Regions from separate parts of the Plantibacter sp. Leaf1 genome, predicted to be linked through region 2. Evidence: riboswitches for the same ligand, from Rfam matches in the RefSeq annotation. Region 2 holds a riboswitch; the other holds the start of a gene.
The links. A riboswitch is a leader RNA that binds a small molecule or an ion and turns the genes downstream of it on or off. The one in region 2 is predicted to bind thiamine pyrophosphate.

Region 1 (5,861 bases), on a different contig from region 2:
GGTCCCGGATGCCGTCACGCCCGTGCCCTCGGCGAGCCCGAGCGACCCCGCCGTGCCGGGCACCTCGGGCCGCCTGCCCTCGACCGGCGCGGACACGATGCCCTGGATCGTCGCGGCCGGAGTGCTCTTCGTGCTCGGAGCCGCCGGCGTCGTGACGGCCGCGGTCCTCCGACGTCGACGTGCCGAGCGGGACACCCCGTCCGACGTTTGACCGCTCCGTCGTCCCGAAGGGGATCGGAGCACGCGGCTCGTCCGTAGACTTGGGCGAGCCGCGCTCCGACCAGGGGCGCGGATCGCATTCGTGAACGGGGACCCGTGGACGTCATCGGCTGGGTGGACGGCGCCACGACGGCGTTGCCCGATCCGATGATCTGGCTGGTCGGCCTCCTCTTCGCCGTGGCGGAGTCAGGGCTCTGGCTCGGCCTGCTGGTGCCGGGGGAGCCCGTCGTGCTCCTCCTCTCGGCGATGCTCGACTCCGGTCCGGCCGCGCTCGTCCTGTTCCTCGCCGTCGCGCTCGGTGGATCGCTCGGAGACCACCTCGGCTTCCTCATCGGTCGTCGGAGCGGCGGGCGCCTCCGCGACACGGCCGTCGTCCGGCGTCTCGGCGTCGGCGGCTGGGACCGGGCGGTCGAGGCGCTCGAACGGCGCGGAGCCCAGGCCGTCTTCCTCACCCGCCTCGTCCCCGTGCTCCGGTGCCTGACGCCGGCCGCGGCCGGGGTCGCCCGCGTGCCGTACCGATCGTTCCTCCTGGCGTCGGTGCTCGGTTCGCTCCTGTGGTCCGCCGTCTTCGTCGGGGTCGGTTCGCTCGTCCGTGTCGTGCTCGACGGGGTCCGCCAGTACCTCGGTTCCGCCGGGTGGGTGCTGCTGCTCGCGCTCGTCGTCGTGGTGTCGGCCGTCGCGATCGTCCGCGCTCGACGGGGCCTCGCGATCCCGGGCGACGAAGCGATGATCCCGGTGACCCTGCACGAGAAGACGCCGCTCGCGCGCCTCCGCACCCAGCTCTTCGCGGACGACGACTGGCGGAACCTGCCCAATGCGATCACGGCGGGACGCATCCTCCTGCTCCCCGTCTTCGCCGTCCTCGTGATCACCGGCTCCTACTGGGCGGCGCTCGTCGTGGGGGCGGTCGTGTTCCTGAGCGACGTCGCCGACGGGCAGATCGCGCGCCGGACGGGGGCCGTCTCGGCGCTCGGCACCTGGCTCGACGGCGTCGCCGACCGTTTGACCGTCGTCGTGGTCGCAGCGTCCTTCGCCGTCGCGCAGATCATCCCATGGCAGGTGTTCGTCGTCATGATCGTGCCCGACCTCCTCCTCGCGTTCATCGCGGTCGTCGCGTTCCGCGGGACGCCCGAGGTGCCGGTGAGCCTCGCCGGCAAGATCCGTACGGTGCTCCTCTTCGTCGGCTTCTTCGCGTTGCTCACGGGGCTCGCGCTCGGCGGTGGTGATCCGGCCTCGCCGCTGTCCCGCGTGTTCGGCGGTATCGGCTTCGTCGCGATCCTCCTCGGGCTCGTCGGGCACTTCGTGGCGGCGACCCAGTATGCGCGACGCATGATCGTCACCTGGCAGCGGCAGGGCGTCAGCCTGTCCCGCTGATCCCGGCCGGCTGTGCTGCCGGCAGCTTCCCCGAGACGCGCCCGGCGTGGACGCAGGCGGTGTCGTTTAGGCTCGGAGCATGCCAGTCGACTATCCGGACCTCGTCATCTTCGACTGCGACGGCACCCTCGTCGACACGGAACGCATCTCGGTACGCGTGAACCTGCAGCTCCTCAACGAGGTCGGCGGCGACTACACCGAGGCCGAGGTGCGCGAACTGTTCGTCGGCGCATCGCTCGAGACCTACGCGACGCTCGTCGAAGCGCGGCTCGGCAAGCCCCTGGAGGCCGACTGGATCCAGCGCTGGAGCGACATGTTCCGTGGAATCTGCGAGCGCGAGCTGGAAGCGGTCGACGGTGTCGTCGACGCGCTCGACGGCATCGCGGCGACCGGGGTGCCGCTGTGCGTCGCCTCGAACGGCATGTTCCACGACGTCGTCCGCAACCTCGGCCAGGTGGGCATCCACGACCGGTTCGCCGGGCGGATCTTCAGCGCCACCGACGTCGCCGTCGGCAAGCCGGCCCCGGACCTGTTCCTGCATGCGGCTGCCGACTTCGACACGGCCCCCGAGCGGTGCGCGGTCGTCGAGGACAGCGTCGTCGGCGTCCTCGCCGCGCGGGCCGCGGGGATGACCGTGTACGCCTACGCCGGTGGCATGACCCCGGCCGAGCGCCTCATCGGCGACGGCACCCACGTCTTCGACGACATGCGTGAGCTGCCCGACCTCATCCGAGACACCTGGGCGGAAACCGCCACCACGCGCTAGCCGCGACTGCGCAGTTCCGGGAACCGGCCGTCGTCGTCAGGCACGGTGGCTCCTCCGGCGTCCGGGGCGGTCACATCCTGCTAGTTGACGGCTCCTCGCGGGCGTTCACCGCCGCGCGCGACGGTCTGGCCGAACGCCTGCGGTCCCGTCGTCGCGAGGCGTCTCCAGGGCAGGGTCCCCTCGATCTCGATCTGCAGGGAGAAGCTCAGCAGGGTGCGGATGACGACGATGATCGCCAGGACGGCTGCGTCGGTCAGCGACGGCGTGGAGGTGACCGTCTTCACCAGGTCGGCGGCGACGAGGATCTCCAGCCCGAGCAGGATCACCGAGCCGATCGTCTCCCGCAGCATCCGGAAGGCCCGCCCGCCGTCACGGGTGCGGAGCCACAGGCGGGCCGACAGGGTGACGGCGATCACGAAGCCCACGACCATCGCCCCGACACCGGCGACCTCGAAGACGATGGTGACCAGCTCGAAGAAGTCCATGCGCCCATCATCCTCGTCGCCTCGCCGGACGGGAAGCGGCGCCGACCCGCTATGGTGGTCGCGAGTGACACGGGGTGCCGATCCCATGACGACCGGCTGAGAACACACCCGTCGAACCTGATCTCGTTAGTCCGAGCGAAGGGATGTCGCGAATGAGCATTCGCACACCGCAGCAGTCTGCCCACCCGTCCACCGACGATGCCGCCGCCGGCGGGTTCGCGAGCACCGCGGGGGACCTCCTCGACCGCCTGCGCGAACGCACCCCGCTCGTCCAATCGATCACGAACGCCGTGGTCACGAACTTCACGGCGAACGTCCTCCTCGCCGTCGGTGCCGCCCCGGCGATGACCGACATCCCCACGGAGGCCGGGCCGTTCGCCCGCATCGCCTCCGGCGTGCTCCTCAACCTCGGCACACCGCAGGAGGAGCAGCGCGAGGCCATGATCGAAGCCGCGACCGCCGCGAACGAGGTGGGCACCCCGTGGGTGCTCGATCCCGTCGCGGTCGGGTCCCTCCCCGTCCGGACGGCGCTCGCCGCAGAGCTCCTCGCGCTCCGGCCGACGATCGTCCGGGGCAACGCGAGTGAGATCATCGCCCTCGCCGGCCTCGGCGCCGGCGGTCGCGGGGTCGACAGCACCGACTCTGTCGACAGTGCGATCGAGGCTGCGACCGCGATCGCGCGCCGCTCTGGAGCCGTCGTGGCGATCTCGGGGCCGACCGACGTCATCACCGACGGTGAGCGCATCGTCCGCTGCTCCAACGGGCACGCCTGGCTCACGCTCGTGACCGGCGGCGGGTGCGCGCTCGGCGCCGTGTTCGCCGCGTTCGCCTCGCTCGACGACGACCGGTTGCTGACGACGGTGGCCGCCACGAGCGTGTACACGGTCGCCGCTCAGCTTGCCGCCGCGGAGAGCCGCGGGCCCGGGTCCTTCGCCCCGGCGTTCCTCGACCGCCTCCACCTCCTCGACGCGGAGACCGTCCACCGACTGGCGGTGGTGGCATGAGCGCCGGGACGATGTCCGACGGGGTGCACGCGGCGCGTTCGCACGCTGCCCTCGTGCGCCGGGCCATGGCGACGTATCTCGTCACGGACGCCTCGGCGAGCGGCGCCCGGGGCGTGCTCGATGTCGTGCGTCGGGCCGTCGACGGCGGGGTGACCGCGGTGCAGCTCCGGGAGAAGACCGCGACGGCCCGCGAGCTGTTCGAGCTGACGCTCCGTGCCGCGGAGCTCGTCTCGGGTCGAGCCCTGCTCCTCGTCGACGACCGGGTCGACGTCTTCCTCGCCGCCCGTTCCGCCGGCGCCGTCGTCCACGGTGTCCACGTCGGGCAGAGCGACCTCCCGGTCGACGCGGTCCGCCGGATCGTGGGTGACGCGGCCGTGGTGGGCTTGACGGCGAACACGCCAGCCCACCTCGACGCGGTGGCCGCCCTGCCCGCGGGGACCGTCGACTACCTCGGCGTCGGCGTGATCCGCCCGACGGCGACGAAACCGGACCACCCGGAGCCGCTCGGCGTGGACGGGTTCGCCGCGATCGCCGCCGCCACCCAGCTGCCCTGCGTGGCGATCGGCGGGGTCGGGCTCGCCGACACCGCGGCCCTCCGATCGGCGGGTGCCGCCGGGCTCGCGGTGGTGTCCGCCATCTGTGCTGCCGACGATCCGGCCGCGGCGGCTCGCGCGTTCCGTGCCGCGTGGGACGAGGTGCCCGCGTGAGCGCCACCGACTCGCTGAGGACAGCCCCGGCCCGGCCGTCGCACGACGCGGGGATCGGGCGACGGCCGCTCGTCACGAGGACCACGCCGCGGGTGCTGAGCATCGCCGGGACGGACCCGACCGGCGGCGCCGGTGTCCAGGCCGACCTCAAGAGCATCGCCGCGAACGGTGGATACGGCATGGCGGTCGTGACCGCCCTCGTCGCGCAGAACACCCGCGGCGTCCGTTCCGTGCACACCCCGCCCGTCGGGTTCCTCCGTGAACAGTTGGACGCGGTGGCCGACGACGTCGTCATCGACGCCGTCAAGATCGGCATGCTGGGCGACGCACGGATCATCGAGGCCGTCGCCGCGTGGCTGCGCGAGACCGTGACCGGACCCGTCGTGCTCGACCCCGTCATGGTGGCGACGAGCGGCGACCGCCTGCTGCGGCAGGACGCCGAGGCCGCCATGCGCGAGCTCCTGCCGCTCGTCGACCTCGTCACCCCGAACCTCCCCGAGCTCGCGGTCCTCGCGGACGAACCGGTGGCGGAGCGCTGGGCCGACGCCCTCGCGCAGGCGCGGCGGGTGTCGGAACGGGCCGGGGTGATCGTGCTCGTGAAGGGTGGGCACCTGTCCGGGGTGGTGGACTGCCCGGACGCCCTCGTCGACGCCGGCGGCGGCCTCGGTGCCGGCCGCTCGCTCGTCGAGTTCGACGGACCTCGCGTCGCCACGACGAACACCCACGGGACCGGCTGCTCCCTGTCGAGTGCGATGGCGACCCTCGTCGCCCGCACCGGCTCCTGGTCGGAGGCGCTCGGCGCGGCGAAGTCGTGGCTCACCGCGAGTCTCGAGGCGGCGGATGCGCTCGAGGTCGGCGCGGGGAGCGGGCCCATCAACCACTTCGCCACGGTGTGGGAGTCGGCGGGCCTCGGTGCGCGCCGGGCGGACGGTGCCGAGCTCGTCGGGGGCTGGTGGGACGACATCGCGGAGCTGCGGGCGCGGATCGACCGGCTACCCTTCGTCGCGATGCTCGCCGACGGCACCCTCGATCCGGCCCGGTTCGCGTGGTACCTGCAGCAGGATGCGATCTACCTCCGCGCCTATTCGCGGGTGCTCGCGCGGGCGAGCGCGCTGGCCCCGACCCCCGAGGAACAGGTGTTCTGGGCGACGGGCGCCGCCGGCTCGATCGAGGCCGAGATGGAACTCCATCGCACCTGGCTCGAGGCCTCGGCCGCAGCCGGGGAGGAGATGGAACCGTCGGCGACCACGACGGCCTACCTCGACCACCTGCACGCTGCGAGTGTCGACGGCGACTACGGACGGGT
Region 2 (5,861 bases):
CATGCCGGTCCGCACGCTTCGACCGTTCCCAGTCCCACCGCTGCCACTCCCCCGGCCGCCGATCGGCGAACGGGGTCAGGATCCACTCCACGAGGAGTCGCGACCCCTCTTCGAGGCCGTCCCATCCCGGATACAGATCGTCCATGTGGACGACGGTGCTCACCGTCAATGCGGCGGCCACCGAAGAGGCGAGCGTCGTCTTCCCGGTACCCGACCGCCCGTCGATCAGGAGCACCGGCGCTGCGGCACTCATTGCCCCACGAACCGGAACGTATCGGCGAGGACGGCGGTGGACAAAGCGACGGCCATGATCGCGACCGCCACCAGGACCGCCACGAAATCGATCACGCCGAGCCGCGACGGCCTGGCCCACGTTCGCTCGACGGGGGCGCCGAAGCCCCGTGCCTCCATCGCCGTCGCGAGCTTGCTGCCCCGGCGGATGGCGAACACGAGCAACACGAACGCCATCGAGGCGAAGCGCCGGACCGCCCCACGGTCGCCGAGCCCTCGGGCACGGCGGGCGAGCGCGAGACTGCGCCAATCGTCGATGAAGAGCCCGAGCATCCGCGCCCCCGCGAGGATCCCGAGGACGAACCGCGACGGGAGCTTCGCGATCTGGGACAGCCCGTCGCCCAGGTCGGTCGGATCCACCCGCGCGAAGAGCAGGATCGTCGGCAGGCCGAGCGCCAGCACGCGGATGGTCACGGCGACGGCCAATTCGATCGAGTTGTCGGTCACCCGGACGAAACCGAGCGACAGGTACTCCGTCCCGCCCGGCTTCGCGTACAGCAGCATGCTGATCCCGCCGATGGGCGCGAAGACGAGCACCGGGATCGATCGCTTCAGGAACGGCGACAGCCGGAGACCGGACAGCGGGAGCAGTGCCATCTCGAGGAGGACCGCGGCGGTGGCGCTGACCCAGTCGATCGTGAGCAGCAGCGGGACGGACAGGATGAGCACCGCGAGCACCTTCGTCACCGGGTTCACCCGGTCGAGCGGCGCCTGGCGAGGGAGTTTCGCGCGACGGTCCGGTGCCATGACCCGCGTCATGCGGCACGCCCCGCTGCCGATCGCGACTCGAGCCGGATCCGATGGTCGCCCAGATGCTCGATGACCCCTGGATCATGCGTGACCGACACGATCGTCGCGCCACGTTCGAGCTCCAGGTGCAGCAGCCGCATGAGTGACAGCCACGTCAATCGGTCCTGCCCGAACGTCGGCTCGTCCAGGACGAGGACGGCGGGTCGCGCCACGAGCACCGTGGCGACCGACAGTCGTCGCTTCTGGCCGCCCGAGAGACTGAAGGGGTTCGCTTCGGCGAGCGCGGCCAACCCCAAGGCGTCGAGGACTTCGGAGACCCGCTCGTCGATCGCGGCGCGTGTCCACCGCAGCGCTTGCAGGGCGACGCCGAGCTCCTTGCGCACGGTCGCGGCGACGAACTGATGCTCCGGGTCCTGGAAGACCGTCCCGATGCGGGTGAGCAGCTCGGTCGACTTCCAGCGGATGGGCCGAGGACCGATCCCCCCGGCGAGCCGGCGGCCAGCGTCCACGGTTCCGGCGAGCTCGGGCAGCAGACCGGCCAAGGTGAGGGCCAACGTCGACTTCCCGGCCCCGTTGGGTCCGACGACCACCGTGGCGGCTCCCTCAGGCACGCTGAGGTCCAGGTGCTCCTGCACCGGCTGGGATCGGAGCCGTCCGATCGTCAGGTCGGACGTCGTCAAGACGGCTGCGTTCGGCTGCACCATCCGGCGGGGCCGCAGCCCCAGCGGGATGCCCGGTACCCAGACGCCGGCGTCGGCGAGCCGGCGCCCGACATCGTCGAGGACGACGGAGGGAGGACCGTCGGCGAGGACTCCTCCGTCCGCATCGAGTACGACGACCCGCGTCATCAGATCGCGCCAGACGTCGACCCGGTGTTCGATGACGACCAGGGTCGACGAACCGTCGTCGACCACACGCGCGACGGCGTCCCTGACCTCGGTGACGCCGATCGGGTCGAGGTTGGCGGTCGGCTCGTCGAGCAGGAGGAGCGAGGGCTGCATGGCGAGTACCCCGGCGAGGGCGAGCCGCTGCTTCTGTCCGCCGGACAACGCCGAGGTCGGGTGGTCCAACGGGAGGTCGAGGCCGACGGCCTGCAGCGACGAGACGACCCGTCGCCAGATCTCCTCGCGCTCGACCCCGAGGTTCTCGCAGCCGAACGCGACGTCGTCGCCGAGCTTGGACAGGATGACCTGCGAATCGGGATCCTGCAGCACGAGGCCGATCCGGCCCCTGGCCTGTTCGGGCGCAACCCCGTCCACGAGCAGCGACCCGCGAGCCTCACCCTCGTCCGCTCCCCCAAGGACACCGGCGAGCGCATGGATCAGGGTCGACTTGCCGGCGCCGGACGCGCCCAGGAGGAGGACCCGCTCCCCCGGTTCGATGACGAGGTCGAGGTCGCTGACCGCCCATGCCTTCCGACCGGCGTGACGCCACCCCCAGTCCCGGGCGACGACGCGCGCCGGACCGGTCGCACCGACCACGCTCAGACCTCGCGCCGCGCGTCCCGCCCTGAGGCGAACCGGCTGAGCGCACCCGTGGAGGCGAGCGCCTTGACGAGGACCCAACCGACGACGCCCGCGAGGATCGCGCCGGAGACGAGCAGTGAGCCGAGGTAGATCGCGTTGAACTCGGCACCCTTCTCCAGGTTCGCCGACATGAACAGCTCGAGCAGCCATGCGCCGGCACCGGCGCCCGCACCGGCGAGGATGGCCGGGACGAGGCCGAAGCGCTTGTAGGCCAGCGCGGCGAACACGAGCTCGGCTCCGAGCCCCTGGGCGAGGCCCGAGTACACGGTGGTGATGCCCCACGCGTTGCCGATGAGCGCGGAGACGACGGCCCCGATGGTCTCGACGAGGACGGCCGCGCCGGGCTTCCTGATGATGAGCCCGCCGAGGACGCCGCCGAGCAGCCAGATGCCGACGGCGATGCCGCCGAAGCCGGGCGTCACGGCACTCGCTCCGGCGTACCAGAGCGATCCGAGCGTGTTCCACGCCCAGAAGATGAGGCCGGTGGCCACGCCGAGGACGGCGACCACGACGATGTCGACGACCCTCCAGCGGAGGTTCCGCGCGGCGGCGCGTTCAGACGAGGAGATTTTGGTCGATGCTGACACGATACGTGCCCTTCCTGTAGACGGAAAAGAGCACGGGATAGCGAGAAATGGTCTCCCTGCGCTGGCATGATCCAGATCAGGTTCGACGGTCGAAGGCGAATACCTTCCTCTCAGCCCGGTTCACCGGACTCCCGTGGTGGCACGAGTCTAACCCCTGCCGCGCAGGATCGCTCGACAGGGGTTCGACGGGGGAAGGCTACTTCTTGAGCGCCTTGATGAGCCCGGACAGCGCCTTGCCGCTCACCCAGATGAACGGGATGGCGACGGCGATGAGCGAGATGAGGTTCGGGTCGAACCGGAGGCCCTCGTCCGTCTTGATGTAGGCGCCGACGGGGATGGAGACGCCACCGCCTCCGCCGCCACTCGGTGCGTCGTCGCCGTCACCCTCGGACCCGCCACCGAAGCCGTAGTACGTCAGGGCCACCGGCACGAGCTTGGTGCCGTCGATGTCCTGCTGCTCCCCGTAGGCCGCGGTCACGCCGAGGCCCTTGGTCTGTTCTGCCAGCTTCTCCACGAGATTCGTCATGCTGCCACGCTACCGCTGCGCATCCGCCGGTCCAAGGGGTTGATCCGTGCTCCCAGCACCCTGCGAGTCGCCTCGACTCCCGAGCCCTCGTCGCCGCGGTTTCCCGAGGAGCGAGGCCGGAGCGATCGCGAGGTCGCCGAAGCGACTGGCCACCCGGTCGATCGTCTGTTCAGCGCCGCGCCACTCCTCATCGGGATCCCACAACGCCGATCCGGCCTCCTCGGCGGGCACCAGTTGATCGACCTTCACGCCGACGAGGCGGACCAGACGCCCTCCTCGATCGAGGTCGCCGAAGAGCGAAGCCGCCTCGTCGTAGACGCGACGTCCGACGTTCGTCGCTTCGCCGATGGTCCGTGACCGGGTCACGACGCTGAAGTCCGCGTAGCGCACCCGGATACTGATCGTCCGACCGGCGTACCCACCCTTCCGGAGGCGGATCGCGACGAGTCCCGCGAGGTTCAACAGCTCTCGTTTCAGCACGGTGGGGTCTGCGACGTCCGTCGGGAACGTCACCTCGTGGCTGACGCTCTTCTCCCGCCGCGCCAACTCGATTCCACGCGGGTCGATCCCATTCGCGAGCTCGAGGAGCCGGCGTCCGGACGCCTCGCCGACGGCGCGCTGGAGCATGGACAACGGGGTGGAGGCGAGCTGGCCGATGGTCCGGATGCCCCGGTTCGTGAGCTGTTCCTCGGTTCGTCCGCCGACGCCCCACAGCGCCCCGACCGGCAACGGGTGCAGGAAGGAGAGCGTCTCAGCAGCCGGCACGACCAGGAGTCCGTCGGGCTTCGACAGCCCCGACGCGAGCTTCGCCACGTACTTCGTCGCCGCCAGACCGACCGAGCAGGGAAGCCCCGTGGCGTCGAGGACCCGCTGCTTCACGAGCGCCGCGATCGTGCGCGGACTCCCGAGCAACCGCACCGCCCCGGAGACGTCGAGGAACGCCTCGTCGATGCTCAACGGCTCGACGAGCGGGGTCACCGACTCGAACACCTCCATGACGCGATCCGAGTACTCGCGATACCGGCCGTGATGCGGCGGGAGGACGACCGCGCTCGGGCACAAGCGCATGGCCTGGGACACCGGCATCGCGGCACGCACCCCGTACCTGCGGGCCTCGTAGCTCGCGGAGGTGACGACCGAGCGGCCCTCCTTGTTGCCGACGATGATGGGCAGGCCACGGAGCTCGGGCCGCTCCAAGAGCTCGACCGAGACGAAGAAGGCGTCCATGTCGACGTGGAGGATGGGGGTACCGCTGTCGTCGGCATCGTGCGCCGAGACGCGACGAGACGCTCCATCCTGCCGACTCATGACTCCATTGTCGCAGTCACCTCCGACACGCTCTTTACAGGGGCCGAGGTGGGAGCGCTCGGCGGCGCTAGGCTGTCCGGCGATGAGCACGCGAACGCGGACCGGGTCGGCCCCGGCGGTCCCAGACCTCTCCGGGCGGGACCTCGCCCTCGACCTCGTGCGCGTCGCCTGCGTCGTGACGGTCGTCATCGTCCACCTCCTGATGGTCGCGGTGGCGGTCGAGCCGGACGGCACGATCGGCATCTCCCGAGCGTTGGAGCAGCAACCCTGGTTCGACACGGGTACCTGGTTCGGCCAGATCATGCCGCTGTTCTTCATCGTGGGCGGCTTCGCGACGATCACCGGCTGGCGCAGCACCGTCCGACGTGGTGGCGGGACCAGCGACTTCCTCCGGTCCAGGGTCTTCCGACTCGCCCTGCCGACGATCCCGGTCCTGCTCTTCCTCGCCGCGGGGCTGTGGCTGGCCGGGGCGCTCGGTGTCGACCCCGCCATCATCGAGGCCGTCGCCGCAGGCGTCGGGTCCCCGCTCTGGTTCCTGGCCGCCTACCTGCTGTGCCAGGCGGTCGCCCCGTTCCTCGCCACCTGCCACGACCGCCACCCCTTCCTGACCTGTGCGGCACTGCTGGCCGGCGTGATCCTCGTCGACGTCGTCCGTTACTCGACCGGCCTCCTGGGCATCGGTCTCGTCAACCTCGTGTTCGTCTGGCCGCTGCTGCAGCAGTTCGGGTTCTTCCTGGCCGACGGACGTCTCCGCTCCGTTCCGCGCCTCGTCCTCGTGGCCGTGGTGCTGATCTCCTACGGCGCGCTCGTGCCGATCACGACCTGGCTGCCGTACTCGACCAGCATGCTCGGCAACCTCAACCCACCGACCCT

Region 1: it holds a riboswitch for thiamine pyrophosphate, as region 2 does, so the genes downstream of both, thiM (hydroxyethylthiazole kinase) here and ASE44_RS18910 (ECF transporter S component) in region 2, are expected to answer to the same signal.

Annotation. Positions count from the first base shown of each region.
Region 1 covers NZ_LMJX01000001.1:377,029-382,889, reverse strand. The annotation lists gene ASE44_RS01700 (carboxypeptidase regulatory-like domain-containing protein) at 1-211, shown strand, start outside; gene ASE44_RS18145 (CDP-alcohol phosphatidyltransferase family protein) at 316-1,593, shown strand; gene ASE44_RS01690 (HAD family phosphatase) at 1,673-2,359, shown strand; gene ASE44_RS01685 (DUF1622 domain-containing protein) at 2,440-2,844, opposite strand; TPP riboswitch at 2,905-3,005, shown strand; gene thiM (hydroxyethylthiazole kinase) at 2,997-3,848, shown strand; gene thiE (thiamine phosphate synthase) at 3,845-4,555, shown strand; gene ASE44_RS01670 (bifunctional hydroxymethylpyrimidine kinase/phosphomethylpyrimidine kinase) at 4,552-5,861, shown strand, end outside.
Region 2 covers NZ_LMJX01000002.1:650,660-656,520, forward strand. The annotation lists gene ASE44_RS05315 (hypothetical protein) at 1-253, opposite strand, end outside; gene ASE44_RS05320 (energy-coupling factor transporter transmembrane protein EcfT) at 250-1,050, opposite strand; gene ASE44_RS05325 (ABC transporter ATP-binding protein) at 1,047-2,522, opposite strand; gene ASE44_RS18910 (ECF transporter S component) at 2,525-3,154, opposite strand; TPP riboswitch at 3,191-3,299, opposite strand; gene ASE44_RS05335 (hypothetical protein) at 3,351-3,680, opposite strand; gene dinB (DNA polymerase IV) at 3,690-4,988, opposite strand; gene ASE44_RS05345 (acyltransferase) at 5,071-5,861, shown strand, end outside.